Regions from separate parts of the Pseudoxanthobacter soli DSM 19599 genome, predicted to be linked through region 1. Evidence: predicted binding sites of a transcription regulator. Region 1 holds the regulator's gene; the other holds the start of a gene.

The links. The regulator LexA, encoded in region 1, represses DNA repair genes until DNA is damaged. The targets are predictions, from matches to a motif close to TGTTCNNNNTGTGTTCNG.
Region 2: BUF17_RS00865 (PA0069 family radical SAM protein) is a predicted target of LexA. The motif match lies at 5,735-5,752, and genes of this name have one in related genera.

Annotation. Positions count from the first base shown of each region.
Region 1 covers NZ_FRXO01000001.1:1,055,341-1,062,512, reverse strand. The annotation lists partial or broken gene BUF17_RS04500 (sugar phosphate nucleotidyltransferase) at 1-150, opposite strand, end outside; gene lexA (transcriptional repressor LexA) at 532-1,257, opposite strand; gene BUF17_RS04490 (FUSC family protein) at 1,793-3,928, shown strand; gene BUF17_RS23175 (DUF1656 domain-containing protein) at 3,939-4,244, shown strand; gene BUF17_RS04480 (efflux RND transporter periplasmic adaptor subunit) at 4,235-5,128, shown strand; gene BUF17_RS04475 (ribonuclease E/G) at 5,316-7,172, opposite strand, start outside.
Region 2 covers NZ_FRXO01000001.1:208,712-215,883, forward strand. The annotation lists gene BUF17_RS00830 (AtpZ/AtpI family protein) at 1-99, shown strand, start outside; gene BUF17_RS00835 (F0F1 ATP synthase subunit A) at 195-944, shown strand; gene BUF17_RS00840 (F0F1 ATP synthase subunit C) at 1,032-1,256, shown strand; gene BUF17_RS00845 (F0F1 ATP synthase subunit B) at 1,605-2,228, shown strand; gene BUF17_RS00850 (F0F1 ATP synthase subunit B family protein) at 2,242-2,727, shown strand; gene rnhB (ribonuclease HII) at 3,057-3,740, opposite strand; gene BUF17_RS00860 (VOC family protein) at 3,945-4,394, opposite strand; gene BUF17_RS00865 (PA0069 family radical SAM protein) at 4,493-5,674, opposite strand; gene BUF17_RS00870 (glycosyltransferase) at 5,816-6,493, shown strand; gene BUF17_RS00875 (uracil-DNA glycosylase) at 6,602-7,172, shown strand, end outside.

The DNA of each region.
Region 1 (7,172 bases):
GAGGGTGCGCTCGCTCGTCAGCGGCAGGAGCTGCTTCGGATAGGCCTCCCGCGACAGCGGCCACAGCCGCGTTCCCGTGCCGCCCGACAGCACCACCGGCGTCACGGACCCGGCCGCATCATCCGAAAGCCGCTTTCCCTCTCCAGACATCACAGCATTCCCTTCCGACAGACCCGAAGGCGTCGGCTCAAGGCGACGCCACTTCAAGAGCGCCGCGGACCATAAACCGGCCCGGCCGATCACGGAAGCGCCGAAGGCGGACCCGGCGATGACGCGGCAGGCCAAGGCCGCCCGCCGGCGCCGCCGCAGAGATCCCGGGCGCACGTCTCCCAAGCAGCCGGCCCGTCTCAGAGAGCCGGCGCTTGAGAGTCCCGGATCGAAGATCCAGGGGCATTGGTCCCCGCGCGGCGACGCCATGCTCAGATCCTGGCTGCAGACCCCTGCCGCCGATCCCAAGCCACAGATCTCACACCTCTTATTCCGGGGCGCCAATCCCGGTCGGCGTGCCAATGCGCGCAGGAGAACGCGACGTCAGTACCGGCGCAGCAGGGCGACGAGCTTGCCCTGAACGCGCACGCGGTCCGGCCCGAAGATCCGGGTCTCGTAGGCGGGGTTCGCCGCTTCGAGCGCGATGGAGGCACCCTTGCGGCGCAGCCGCTTCAGCGTGGCCTCCTCGCCGTCGACCAGCGCGACCACGATGTCGCCGGTGTCCGCGCTGTCCGAACGGCGGATGACGACGGTATCGCCGTCGAGGATGCCGGCCTCGATCATCGAGTCGCCACGCACTTCGAGTGCGAAATGCTCGCCCGGCGGCAGCATCTCGGACGGCAGCGTGATGCTGTGGCTTTGGGTCTGGATCGCGGCGATCGGCACGCCGGCAGCGATGCGGCCCATGACCGGTACGTCCAGCATGTTGACCGCGCGCTCCGGCTGCGCCCGTGTCGTGACGGGCGGAGGCGCGGGCTCGGGCGTCCGATCCCGCGCACCGGAGATGACGCTCGGCGAGAAGCCGCGCGGCCGGGCGGCCGGGCTTTGCGAGACCGAATCGGGTAGGCGCACCACCTCGAGCGCGCGGGCCCTGTTCGGCAGGCGGCGCACGAAGCCGCGTTCCTCGAGAGCCGTGATCAGCCGGTGAATGCCGGACTTCGAGCGCAGGTCGAGGGCCTCCTTCATCTCCTCGAAGGAAGGGGGAACGCCGCTTTCCTTGAGCCGCTCATGGATGAACATCAACAGCTCATATTGCTTGCGCGTGAGCATCTGCCCCTCTCGGCATGAGATCAGAACGAACGGCGGCACGTCGCGCGCGGAGATATGGACGACTGTCTTCCCCGCGCGCAGCCTTTGATCCGGAGCGGGGACGATTCAAGTCCGAGTCAAGATCGAAGGGTGTACAAATCAGGAACGAACGTTATTCGTTCCAGTTGTGTTCCGCAACGGTTAATTTCCGGTGTTCTTCAAGACGTTGTGGCTCGTGACACGCGTGAGCGGGACGTTTCGGCCGCGGTCGCCCTCATTCGCGCGAGTAGACTGATTTCAAAGAGGAATTTTAGATCGGGCGACGAGACGACGCGGCGCACGGCACAGGCTGTCAGTCGGGCTTCGGTTCGGCGGGTTGCCGAAACGTGGGTTTTCCAAGCGCACACGTCCCGCCATCCCGCCGTGGCTTTGAGACGCCCTGCGCAGGAAAATTCCGCCCCCACTTCCGGTCGCGCTGGCTTATCCTCCTCGTTCGTGCGGCGAAGGTTCACGCGCATTCGGGCTGCGATCGGCCAACAAGGGGGAAGGTGCTTCGATGGCTACGGCGGGGGTAATCCGCGGCCTGTGGCCGGATGCGCTCTCGATCGATATTGGCTGGCGGAACGTCGTTTACGCATTGCGGACAGCAGTGGCGGGGCTGGTCGCCCTCGCCATCGCTTACTGGCTCGGCCTGCAGGATCCGCAGTGGTCGATCCTCACCGTCTATCTCCTTGCCCAGCCGACCGCCGGCGCATCGATCGCAAAGGGTTTCTATCGGATCGCCGGCACGATCGCCGGGGCGATCGCCGGCCTCGTCGCCGTCGCGCTTTATGCGGAGGCTCCCGTCGCACTCGTCGGGTGTCTGGCCGTGTGGTACTTCGCCACGACATATGCGGCCACCAGAGCCCGCTACTTCGCGGCTTACGGCGTTCTCCTTGCCGGCTTCACTGCGCTTCTCGTCGGTTTCGAGGGCGCAGCCGCGCCAACGACCGCGTGGACCATCGCGCTCGATCGCTCGACCGAGATCATTCTCGGCATCCTGTGTTCGACAGCGGCGAGCGTGCTGGTCATGCCGCGCTATGCGAGCGACGTGCTGCGTGCCGCGCTCTATGCCAACGTCTCCGGGCTGGCTGCATTCGGCGTCGCCGCGCTGCAGCCGGGCACGCCGTTCGACACCCTGATGCGGATGCGGCGGCGGATGGTGGCGGATGTCGTCAAGTTCGATGCGCTGCGATCTTACACCGCGTTCGAGGGGCCGGACCGGCGCGTCGACGATGAGACGCTCCATCGGGCGCTCTCCGAGTTTCTCGCCGTGCTGGCCGTGGTGCGCGGTCTCTATGTCCGGCTGGAAGATATCCGCGGCGCACAGGACGAGGCGATCAACGACCGGCTGGAACCGGCGCTCCGCGATGTCCAGCGAGTGCTGCGGACGCTGTCAGACGACCTGCCGCGGTTCAGCGGCGCGAGGGAGGTCCGCCAGCGACTGCGCGACGCCCATCGAGATGTCGCGCAGGCCGCCGCGGATCTCGAAGGGCATGCCGGAACGTGTCCCCTTGAGCCGCTGGCGAATGCGCTCCTGATCCTGCGGCGTACTGGCGAGATGGTCCATGGGCTCGCCATGGTGATGACGGCGGAGGCGGCGAGCATGCGCGCGGCGGCACATCCCAAGCGCGGGCCTGCGCGCTCCAAGCCACGCGCGCCCGTCGACGACCGCGAGGCGATCCTGCAGGGACTGCGGGCGAGCCTCGGGCTCGTCGCGGTTGCCCTGTTCTGGAGCGCGACAACCTGGACCGCCGGATTCTCGGCGCTCGAGGGCTTCGGGATCATGATCTTCTTCGCGATCAACCAGGACGATCCCGCGCGGATCGGCCTGCCATACACCCTGTTCGTGGCCTGCGGGCTCGTCATGGCCTATGCCTACATGGTGCTGGTGCTGCCGTCCCTCGAAGGCTTCCTTTCGCTTTCGCTGGCACTGATGATCGTGCTCGTTCCGGCCGGGCTCGTCATGGGGACGCCGCGATACGCCTTTCCCGGCGCCGGGTTCACGTCGTTCTTCGTCGCCTACATGGGCAGCGGCAACGTCTACCGACCCGAACCCGGTGTGTTCGCGAACTCCGCCCTGGGGCTGCTGTTCGGCTTCGGCATCGGCCTGGTGTTCTTCAATCTCGTGCCGGTGACGTCGCGGCCCGCGCGGCGCAGGGCACTTGCTGCCGGCATGCGCCGCCTCGCCGCCGTGGCGGGTGGACGGGCGGCTCCGCGCAGGGCGCACCGCGAGGCGCTCGAAGACCTCGCCGCGTTGCTGCCTCGCCTCGATCTGGACCGGCCGGGCGACGAGACGTTTCTGCGCGGTTCGCTCGGCGTGGCCTCGTCCTGCCTTGAACTCGGCCTGCTGCGCCGCTTCATGAGCGATCCGGCGATGCCGCCGGATGGCCGGAGGGCGATCGATGCGTGCCTCAACAGCCTCGCCGCGGCGTTCGCCATGCTGGCGGACGCTCCCGCCGACGCCGATGCGGTCGTCTCGCGGGCCGAGGCCGCGGTCGCCGAAATGCGTGCGCGGCTGGCAGAGGTCGCCTTGGAACCGGCGTCCGATATGGCGGCGAGCGTCCTGCGCGCAGCCTCCTCGCTGCGCTTCATCGCCGACCGCTTCGGCTTCGACCGCCCCTATCTGCTGCGCGCATTTCCGAAGGATTGAGAGCAGACCCATGCCTCTCGCCGCAACGTCACCGCCCATCGCACCTTCGGCCGCCCTGCCGGTCGAGGTTCCACCATCAGTCTCCTGGTCCTGGCTGGAGCCGGGCAATTTCGGCAACATCGACCTGTTCGGCTTCTATCTCGCGCCGATGATGCTCTGGCTGGTGCTGGCGCTCGTGCCCTTCGGTCTCGCGCGACTAGTGCTGAAGCGGACCGGGTTCTATCGCTTCGTGTGGCATTCCACACTGTTCGATACCGCGCTTTACGTGCTTGCTCTGGGCGTGACAACGCTGGCGGGAGGTGTGCGATGGCTGTGACGAGCCGGGGCATTCGTATGGTCGTGACGCTCGTCGTGGTCGCGGCGGCCGTCCTCGTCGGCTGGCGGCTCTGGGCGTTCTACACGCTGGCGCCATGGACACGCGACGCCCGCGTGCTTGCGAACGTCGTGGAGATCGCCCCGGACGTCTCCGGCCTGATCGACGCGATCAACGTGAAGGACAATCAGGAGATAAGGAAGGGCGACGTGCTGTTCGTCATCGACCGGCAACGCTTCCAGGTGGCGGTTCAGCAGGCCCAGGCCGCCGTAGCTCAGCGTCGGCAGGCCCTGACGCTCGCCCAGGACGACGCCGACCGCGACTCCCGCCTGCGTGCGTCCGATACCTCCGCGATCTCGGTCGAGAATGTCGAGAAGTCGACGACCAGGGCCGCGGAGGCGGGCGCCGATCTGGCGGCGGCCGAGGCGACGCTCGCGAGCGCCGAGATCGACCTGACGCGGGCGGAGGTACGTTCGCCGGTCGACGGCTATGTCACGAACCTCACGGCGACGGTCGGGGACTACGCGCGCGTGGGCAACGGCGTGCTCGCGGTCGTCGACCGGCATTCATTCTATGTCTACGCCTACTTCATGGAAACGAAGCTTCCCTTTATCCGCGTCGGCGATGCCGCGACCGTGACGCTCATGGCCGGCGACGCGCAGATCGAAGGAAAGGTTGAGGGGATCAGCCGTGCCATCGGCGATGCCAATGCCACGGCGGGACTTCTGGCGAGGGTCGATCCGGAGTTCGAGTGGATCCGGCTGGCGCAGCGCATTCCGGTGCGCATCCGCCTGGGCGAGGTACCGGAGGGCGTCCCACTGATTTCCGGCCTGTCCGCGACCGTCGTGGTGCATCCGGGCGGTACAGGTCCGCAAGTGGCGGAGTGAAGCAAGCGGCGGAGTGAAGCGACCGCGAGGCGGGATCGAGCACGCCTGAAAGCGAAACTGCCCCCCGGATCGGGCGATCCGGGGGACAGTTTCATGCGCATCCACGTCTAGCGCGGTGTCCCTCAGTCGGGGCATCGCTGCGGACCGTCTTCGGAGCCCGGCGGGTTCCTGGGGCGGCCAGTGGCGCTCAGAAGAACGAGCGCCGCTGCCACCAGCCGGAGCGCTTCGGCCGGTCGTCGACCTCCGGTTCGGCGGCGGGTGCCTCGGGAGCCGGCTCCGGCGCCTCGGAACCGCTATCCCCGGCGTGGTGCTGCTCGGGCGCGTCGTTCCAGGATGCGGCCTCTTCGCTCGCGGTGGAGGTGTCCTCGGCCGCCGCAGGTGCTGCGGGCTCGGGTTCGGCAGGCGCGGACTCATGCGACGCTTCGGCTGAAGGCGACTCGGTCGCCAGTTCCGCGGTCTCCGGCTCCGCGGTCTGCGCCGCTACGACCTCGTGACCTTCTTCGGCCGGCGCCGCAGCGACGGTCTCGGGAGTGGCATCGTGCACGGCCTCCGGTGCGACGGCCTCGGCCGGCGTCTCGTCGGCAGCCGGGGAGGTGGCCAGGGCCGGTTCCTCGCCGCCCTGCACGGTCGCGGCGTTCGTCTCGGCAGCGTCGGTCTCTTCGGTCGTCTCGCGACGGCGGCGTCCGCCGCGACGACCGCGACGACGACGCGCGGCCGCGGCATCCTCTTCCGAGACCTCGGCAGACTGAGCTTCGGCTTCGGCGTCCGGGGAAGCGGCACCGGAAGGCTGACCTTCCGAAGCCTCGCCTTCCGACGACACGGTCTCCGCCGACATCGTCTCCGATGGGACGGCGATGTCCGGCGATGCCGGTGCCTCATCGGCATCCGTGTCTTCGGCTGTCACCGTCCCGGTTTCGATCCCGATGGCGGCCGTCTCGACGGCTTCGCCTGCGATCCCGGCCGGAGCGTGCTCGTCGCCCTCGTCGTCGCCGTCGTCTTCACCCTGCTCGACTTCACCCGAGGCGTTGGCCTCGCGGGCGCCGTTCTCGCCGCCACGACGGCGGCGGCGACGGCGGCGGCGCTTACGATTGCCTTCGCCGTTCTCGGAACCGGCCTGCTGGGGCGACGGCTGCTCCGGCGCCTCTTCGGCGACGTCTTCCGCCTCCTCCGGCTCCTCCTCGATCAGGGCATCCGGATCGACCGAATCGACGTGAACCACCGACGAGAGGCCGGGCGGGGGCGGCAGGTTCGGGTCGCGAACCGCGAGCTCGCCCTTTTCGACGGCGTGATGGTGCGTGCCGAGGCCCTCGTCAGCCGAGATGCTGATCTGGACACCGAAACGGGCTTCGATGTCGGCAAGGTGGCGGCGCTTCTGGTTGAGGATGTAAAGCGCGACGGCCGTGCGGGTGCGGACGTTGAGATTGTGCGCGGCGCTCTTCAGAAGCGCTTCCTCGATGGTGCGCAGCACATGGAGCGCGACCGATTCCGTGGAGCGCACGACGCCGGTGCCGAAGCAGTGCGGGCACACCTGGGTGGAGCTTTCCACCACGCCGGTGCGGATGCGCTGGCGCGACATCTCCATCAGGCCGAAATGCGAGATACGGCCGACCTGGATGCGGGCGCGATCGGACTTCAGCGCCTCCTTCAACCGGCGTTCGACTGCGCGGTTGTTCTTGTTCTCCTCCATGTCGATGAAGTCGATGACGATCAGGCCCGCGAGGTCGCGCAGACGCAGCTGGCGCGCGACTTCGTCCGCCGCCTCCAGATTGGTCTGGACGGCGGTGTCCTCGATGTTGTGCTCGCGGGTGGAGCGTCCCGAGTTCACGTCGATGGAGACGAGCGCCTCGGTCTGGTTGATGACGATGTAGCCGCCCGACTTCAGTGTCACCTGGGGCGAGAACATCGCATCGAGCTGCGCCTCGACGCCGAAGCGCGTGAACAGCGGCGAGGGGTCCTTGTAGGCCTTCACGTTCTTCGCATGGCTCGGCATGAGCATGCGCATGAAGTCCTTGGCCTCGCGATAGCCCTCGTCGCCGCCGACCAG
Region 2 (7,172 bases), 850 kb from region 1:
ATCATTTTCCTGCTGCTCGGGTTTGTGGCGGGCATCCTGAACGTGATGCGGGCGGTCGGGCGCATGCCTCCGCCCGAAGATCGGATCGGAAAGCCGTAAAGCCGCGAGGCGACGGGTCTGCCGGACGAGGTGTCCGGCGGCGCGGGTTTGAGGACGAAGCGGGCCGGTGCCCGCTGACATGAAGGGCTCGGCGGGTGTCGAACGATCCGATCCATCAATTCCAGCTTTCCAAGATCGTCGACATTCAGGTCGGTGGCCTGGATCTGTCGTTCACGAACTCGGCGCTGTTCATGGCGGTGGTCGTCGTCACGTCGGTGCTCTTTCTCGGCCTTGCCACCCGCGGCCGCGGGCTGGTGCCGGGTCGGTGGCAGTCCGCTGCCGAGATGTCATACGAATTTGTCGCAAATACGTTGCGAAGTTCCGCCGGCACCGAAGGAATGAAGTTCTTCCCGCTGGTGTTCTCGATCTTCATGTTCGTGCTCGTCGCGAACCTCTACGGCCTGTTCCCGTATTTCTTCACGGTCACCAGCCACATCATCGTGACGTTCGCGCTCGCGATGATCGTCATTCTGACGGTGGTGATCGCCGGCTTCCGCAAGCACGGCTTCGGCTTCCTCAAGCTGTTCGTGCCTCACGGCGTGCCGGGCGTGCTCATCCCGCTGGTGACGGCGATCGAGGTGATCTCGTTCCTCTCGCGTCCGATCAGCCTCTCGGTTCGTCTCTTCGCCAACATGCTGGCGGGCCACATCACCGTTAAGGTGTTCGCCGGCCTCGTCGTCGCCCTGGGCGCGCTTGGCATCGGCGGATGGATCGGCGCGATCCTGCCGCTCGCGATGACAGTGGCGATCACCGCGCTCGAAGTGCTGGTGGCGTTCCTCCAGGCCTATGTCTTCACCGTCCTGACCTGCATGTATCTCAACGACGCGATCCATCCCGGCCACTGAGCCCGGCAGGACGCGGTTCCGCAGCAGGCGGGCCTCTTTCCACCAACCCGATCCGGAACTCGACCAGTTCAAACTTAAGGAGCCACCATGGACGCGGAAGCTGCGAAGTACATCGGCGCCGGTATCGCCTGCCTTGGCATGGGCGGCGCGGCCGTCGCCCTCGGCAACATCTTCGGGAGCTATCTCTCGGGCGCGCTGCGCAATCCGTCCGCTGCCGACGGCCAGTTCGGCCGCCTGATCTTCGGCTTCGCCGTGACGGAAGCGCTGGGCATCTTCTCGCTGCTCGTCGCGCTGATCCTGCTGTTCGCCTGATCCGGCGCGATCGCGGCTGAAGCCGCGATCGGGTCCGTCAGGGTCCGCAGTCTAGATCGCAGGGGCGGCGCATGGCGTCGCCTCTGGCGTGTCTGCAGACCGTGCATCTTCCGGCCGGCGCCGCGCGCTGTTCTCTTCCGCCCACATCCGGTTGACGAGACGCGAGACGGCGAAGCGGCTGGAGGACGTGGATCCGCGACAGGGCCGGCTCGCCACGTCGGCAAGCGGCCCGACCTTGGATCGCCTTTATCAATCCCGCGGTCCGCGACCGTATCAGGCTTCGGCCTCACGGACGCGGTCGCTCCACGGGCGCTTCGGTGCCTTGGTTGAATGCGCTGGGAGAAACCGATGGAAAGCGACGCCGCGAGCGGAGCGGAAGGCCACGGAGCCACCACCGAAATGGACGCGACCCAGGCCGGCGCGGGACACGGTGACGCGGCTCATACGACCGGTCATACCGAGGTTCCGGGAGGCAAGAATGCCTTTCCGCCGTTCGAGCCGGCTGCCTTCCCCTCGCAGCTGTTCTGGCTCGCCATCACCTTCGGCGCGCTCTTCCTGATCATGAAGCGGTCCATCGCGCCGCGCATCGGCACGATCCTCGAAGAGCGCCGCGACCGCATCGTCGGCGATCTCGCCGAGGCGGATCGCCTGCGCGAGGAGACCGATGCCGTCATCGCGGCCTACGAAGCCGAGTTGAAGGCCGCCCGCCGTCATGCCACCTCGCTTGCAGAGGAGCGCCGCACCACGGCAGCGGCCGAACTCGCCGCCAAGCGCGCCGAGGTCGAGGCTGACCTTGCCGCCAAGCTCTCCGAGGCAGAGGCGCGGATCGAGACCATCAAGCAGCGTGCGCTGTCGGAGGTGAACACGATCGCCACCGACACCGCCGTCGCCGTGATCGAGCGCGTGGCGCCGATCAGCGTCGATCCTGCCGAGGTGGCTTCGGCCGTCTCCGCGGTGCGCAGCGGAAACTGAGCGAGGAACCGCCATGCATTTCGACGCAACCTTCTTTGCTCTCGTCGCACTGGTGATCCTGTTCGCCGGGTTCATCTACATCAAGGTTCCGGGCAAGGTCGCCGGCTATCTGGACGAACGGTCCAGCAACATCCGCCGCGAGCTCGACGAAGCCCGCCGGCTGCGCGAGGAAGCGCAGACCGTTCTGGCCGAGTACCAGCGCAAGCGCCGCGAAGCCGAGGCCGAGGCGCAGGCGGTGCTCGAGACCGCCCGTTCCGAGGCCGAGCGCATCACCGCCGAGGCCCATGCCGCGATCGAGGACATGATCGCCCGCCGCACCAAGACCGCGGAGCAGAAGATCGCCCAGGCCGAGACCCAGGCGATCGCCGATGTCCGGTCTGTTGCAGCCGACGTCGCCGTCGCTGCCGCGGCCCAGGTCCTCAAGACCCGAATCGGCGGCGCCGCGGCGGACACCCTCATCAACGAGGGCATTCAGGCCGCCAAGGCGCGCCTGAACTGACGAGGCTCGCCTGAACTGAGTCTGCGCCTGGATTGAACCGAGGCTTACCACGGGGCCGCACCCGCGAGGGCGGTGGCACGGGACACGGTTGAACGGGGCACACAGGCTCCGACAGCGAATTCGAAAGGCCGGAGCGGCTCGACGCTCCGGCCTTTTCGTTTTGCGGCCTGTTCCTCGGACGATAATCGGTCTGCGCAGGTGAACCGGTCGCCGGGCAAAACAACACGGCGTCAAAGGCCCGGCTTATGCAAGGCGCCTGAAAGCCGTCCGGTGAAATCGGCGCTCGGACTCGCACCTGCCGTTCGCCCCTGCCGGAGGCGCGCACGGACTCAAAGCAGCTTGCGGATCGGTGCGAAGCTGCGGCGATGATGCGGGGTAATGCCGAAGCGGGCGAGCGCAGCCTGATGCGCGGCGGTGCCGTAGCCCTTGTGGCGCTCGAAGCCGTAATCCGGGAAGCTTTCCGAGAGCGCGCTCATCAACCGGTCGCGCGCCACCTTGGCGACGATCGACGCGGCGGCGATCGACTGGGACAGCATATCGCCGTCGATCAGGGCTTCGCCTGCGCAGGACAGGCCCGGCGGCACGTCACGTCCGTCGAAAACCGCCAGTGTCGGCCTCTCGGCGAGCCCGGCGACCGCACGCGCCATCGCCCATAACGTTGCCTTGCGGATGTCCGTCCGGTCGATGCGCTCGACCGAAGCCATGCCGATCGCGACATCGGCGGTTGCGATGATCTCCGCGAACAGCCGCTCGCGCTCGGCCGGCGACACCAGCTTCGAATCCGCCAGCCCGTCGGGAATGTGGTCGCGGTCGAGCACGACGGCGGCGGTCACAACCGGTCCGGCCCATGGCCCGCGCCCCACCTCGTCCACGCCGCACAGTCGTCCGCCGGCGCGCGCGAACAGCCGCGCGTCGAACGCCGGGTCCGGCCATCGGGATGCCGGCAATGGCGGCGGCTCGCCGCTGCCGTCCGGCGGGCCGATCAGATCGGCGATCGGGGCCATTGTCCTCATGCGCTTTGCCATGGCGGCACGGTGGCGTCGACGCCGCCGATTCGCAATCCCGCCGATCGGACTGCTGTCCGCGGATTGCCATCCGCGGACGGTGGGGCCGAGCCCGAAATCCGATCCGACCGGCGCGGCGCGATCGACCGGAGGCGCCCGAGATGATCGGCACGCCACGCAGCTCGGTGCGCCTTCATACCCGCCCGAAGTGCTTCAGGGCGGCAGGACGACGCCGCCGTCTCCGTCGAGCGGCCAGAACGGATTCCAGGCGACTTCCCAAAGATGACCGTCCAGATCGGCGAAGTAGCCGGAATAGCCGCCCCAGAAGGTGTCATGTGCGGCCTTGACGATAGTACCACCGGCTGCGGCGGCGTTCGCGAGTTCGCGGTCGACGGCTTCCCTGTCCGGCAGGTTTCTCGCAAGCGAGAAGCCGCCGAACGTCACGGTTGCCGTGGCTGCCTCCCGTGGCAACCCCGCATCCTCGGTCAGCGCTTCGCGTCCGAACAGGGCGAACACGGCGCCGCCGGACGGGTAGAACACCACCGCGCCCTCGACGCTCGTGGACGAGCGATGCCATCCGAGCCGGTCATAGAACGCGGCCGACGCCGCGAGATCGCGCACGCCGAGCGTGATGGCCGTGATCCTGGGAGGTGAGGGCGACATCATGACAGACTCCAAGCCGGGTTCTTTCCGCGCCCGTGGGCGGGGGCGCGGCTTTGTGGATCAGCGCGCTTCCACCATTCAGAAGACGCTTCCACCGTTCAGAACAGGCTGAGCTGCGCGCCCTGCGGCACCGGCGGTTCGAACAGGTCGCCCCTTAGCCGCATCCGCCGCGCATTGAGGCCGAGCCGCTTGCATGCGAGTTCGAAGCGTCGTCCGAGCGTCCACGCATAGGGCCCTTCGCCGGTCATGCGCTTGCCGAAGGACGCATCATAGTCCTTGCCGTCGCGCATCGCCCGGACGATGGACATGACATGGCGAAAGCGGTCCGGGTACTCGCGCACCAGCCAGTCCTTGAACAGCTCGGAGACTTCCAGCGGCAGTCGCAGCAGCACATAGCCCGCTTCGTCAGCCCCCGCGGCCTTGGCGGCGTCGAGGATGCGCTCGATTTCCGAATCGTTCAGCGCCGGAATCACCGGAGCCACCATCACCGCTGTCGGCACGCCGGCCTCCGTCAGCTGGCGGATCGCATCGAGCCGCTTCTCCGGCGTGGAGGCGCGCGGCTCCATCGAACGCGCCAGCCGCCGGTCGAGGGTCGTCACGGAAAGCGCGACCTTGGCAAGTCCGCGCGCGGCGAGCCGGGACAGGATATCGATATCGCGGGTCACCAGCGCCGACTTCGTCGTGATCGCGACGGGATGCCCGGTGCGCTCCATCACCTCCAGCACGGCGCGGGTCAGGCGCCGTTCCCGTTCGATCGGCTGGTAGGGATCCGTCGCCGTGCCCAGCGCGAGCGTGCGGGCCACATAGCCGGGCGCCGCCAGCTCGCGCTCCAGAACCTCCGCGACGTTGGACTTGGCATAGAGCTTGGTCTCGAAATCGAGCCCGGGCGAAAGACCGACATAGGAATGATAGGGGCGTGCATAGCAGTAGATGCAGCCATGCTCGCAGCCGCGGTACGCATTGAGGGACCGGTCGAACCCGATATCGGGGGAGGTGTTCCTGGTGATGGCGGAGCGCGCGCGCTCCTCCCGCACCTCGGTGCGGACCGGCGCCGCCTCATCGAGCGACTGCCAGCCATCGTCGACGATCTCCCGCCGCTCGGCCTCGAAGCGCCCTTCAGGATTGAGCCCGGCGCCACGTCCGCGCCGCTGCCCTTCGAGCACGGCGACGCCGAAGCGATCGGGCTCGTCGCGGGTCGGGCCGGACGGCAGCGGCATCGCACGCGCTGCGTTGGCGGCCATCGATTCGCGCGGCTTTTCGAGGACGTTTCTGGCGGCCATCGGATCACCTCCCGGTGGTGGGCCAATCGGCCCGACATTCCCGGAACATAGGCGATCGAACAGAACATAACAAGAACATTTGCGTCGGCGCGCGGTCGTTCGCACTCGCGGCAGAACGGGAAAGCGTGTATGAGAAAAACCATGATCACAGTGGTCATCCCGACATCGAACAGCGAGGTTGCCCTCGCCTACACGCTCGCGTCGCTCGTCGGCGCGGCGGCCGACGGCGTCGTGCGCGAGGTCGTCGTGGTCGATGCCGGTTCGCGCGACGGGACCCTCCGGGTCGCCGACGAATCCGGCTGCAATATCCTGGAAAGAAATGGCGATCTCGCCGGCCGGTTGCGGGCGGGGGCTGCCGAAGGGCGGCGCGGCTCGTGGCTGATGTTCGTGCGGCCGGGGGCGGTGCTGTCGAACGGGTGGCACGGTGAGGCGGCCACGTTCGCCGAGCGCGCGGAGCGCAGCGGTCGCGGCGTCGAAATGGCGGCGGTATTTCGCTTCGCGCTCGACGAGATGGGCCTGGCGGCCCGCGTCGCCGAGGCGCGTGTGTCGCTCGCCGCGCGCGTGCTGCGGATGCCGGCTGCCGAGCAGGCGCTGCTGTTGCCCCGCGCGCTCTACGACAAGCTCGGAGGCCACCGCGACCTGCCGCGCTACGAGGAAATCGACCTCGTGCGCCGCATCGGGCGAGGCCGCCTGCACGTCTTGCATTCCGAGGCGCGCGTCGCCTCACGGGCGGATCTCGTGCGGGCCCGCGGCCGCCTGGGCGGCGCGCTTCTGGCCTTGCGCGTTTCGCCGGAAATCCTCTCCCGGATCGGAGCCTGAGGCGGTGTCGCGGAAGACGGCGCCCGCGCGGATCGCGCGCACCGGGCACGTCCTGTCCGGTGCCACGCTGCCGCCGCGTCGATCTGCCGCCCGGATGCGGAGCGCGCCATGAGCCTCTCCGACGGCGACCGGCGCGCCGAACTTGCGGCCCTGATCGAGTTGTACGACGCGATGGGCGTCGATGCCGTCGTGTCGGATGTGGCGCCCGATCGCTTCAAGGCGGTGGAAAAGCCACAGGCGTTCGCTCCGGCCGCCCCGCCGCCATCTTTCACTCGATCCGCATCCGCCGGCGCCGCTGCTCCGGGGCTGGAACCCCGTCGCTTCGTGGCCCCGCCGGAGAGCGGCACGCCGGGTGCGACGGTGCCCGACGACGCCGCGATCGCGGATGCCCGCGCGCTCGCCTCCGCGGCGACGAGCCTCGACGAACTCCGCGAGACACTGGCGCGGTTCGAAGGCTGCAATCTCAGGAAGACGGCGACGCGTCTCGTGTTTGCCGACGGCAACCCGGCCGCCCGGCTGATGTTCGTGGGCGAAGCGCCGGGCCGCGAAGAGGATATCGCCGGCCTGCCGTTCGTCGGCCGGTCCGGCAGGCTGCTCGACCTGATGCTCGCCGCGATCGGCCTCGACCGCTCCTCGGTCTATATCGCCAATGTCGTGCCCTGGCGTCCGCCCGGCAATC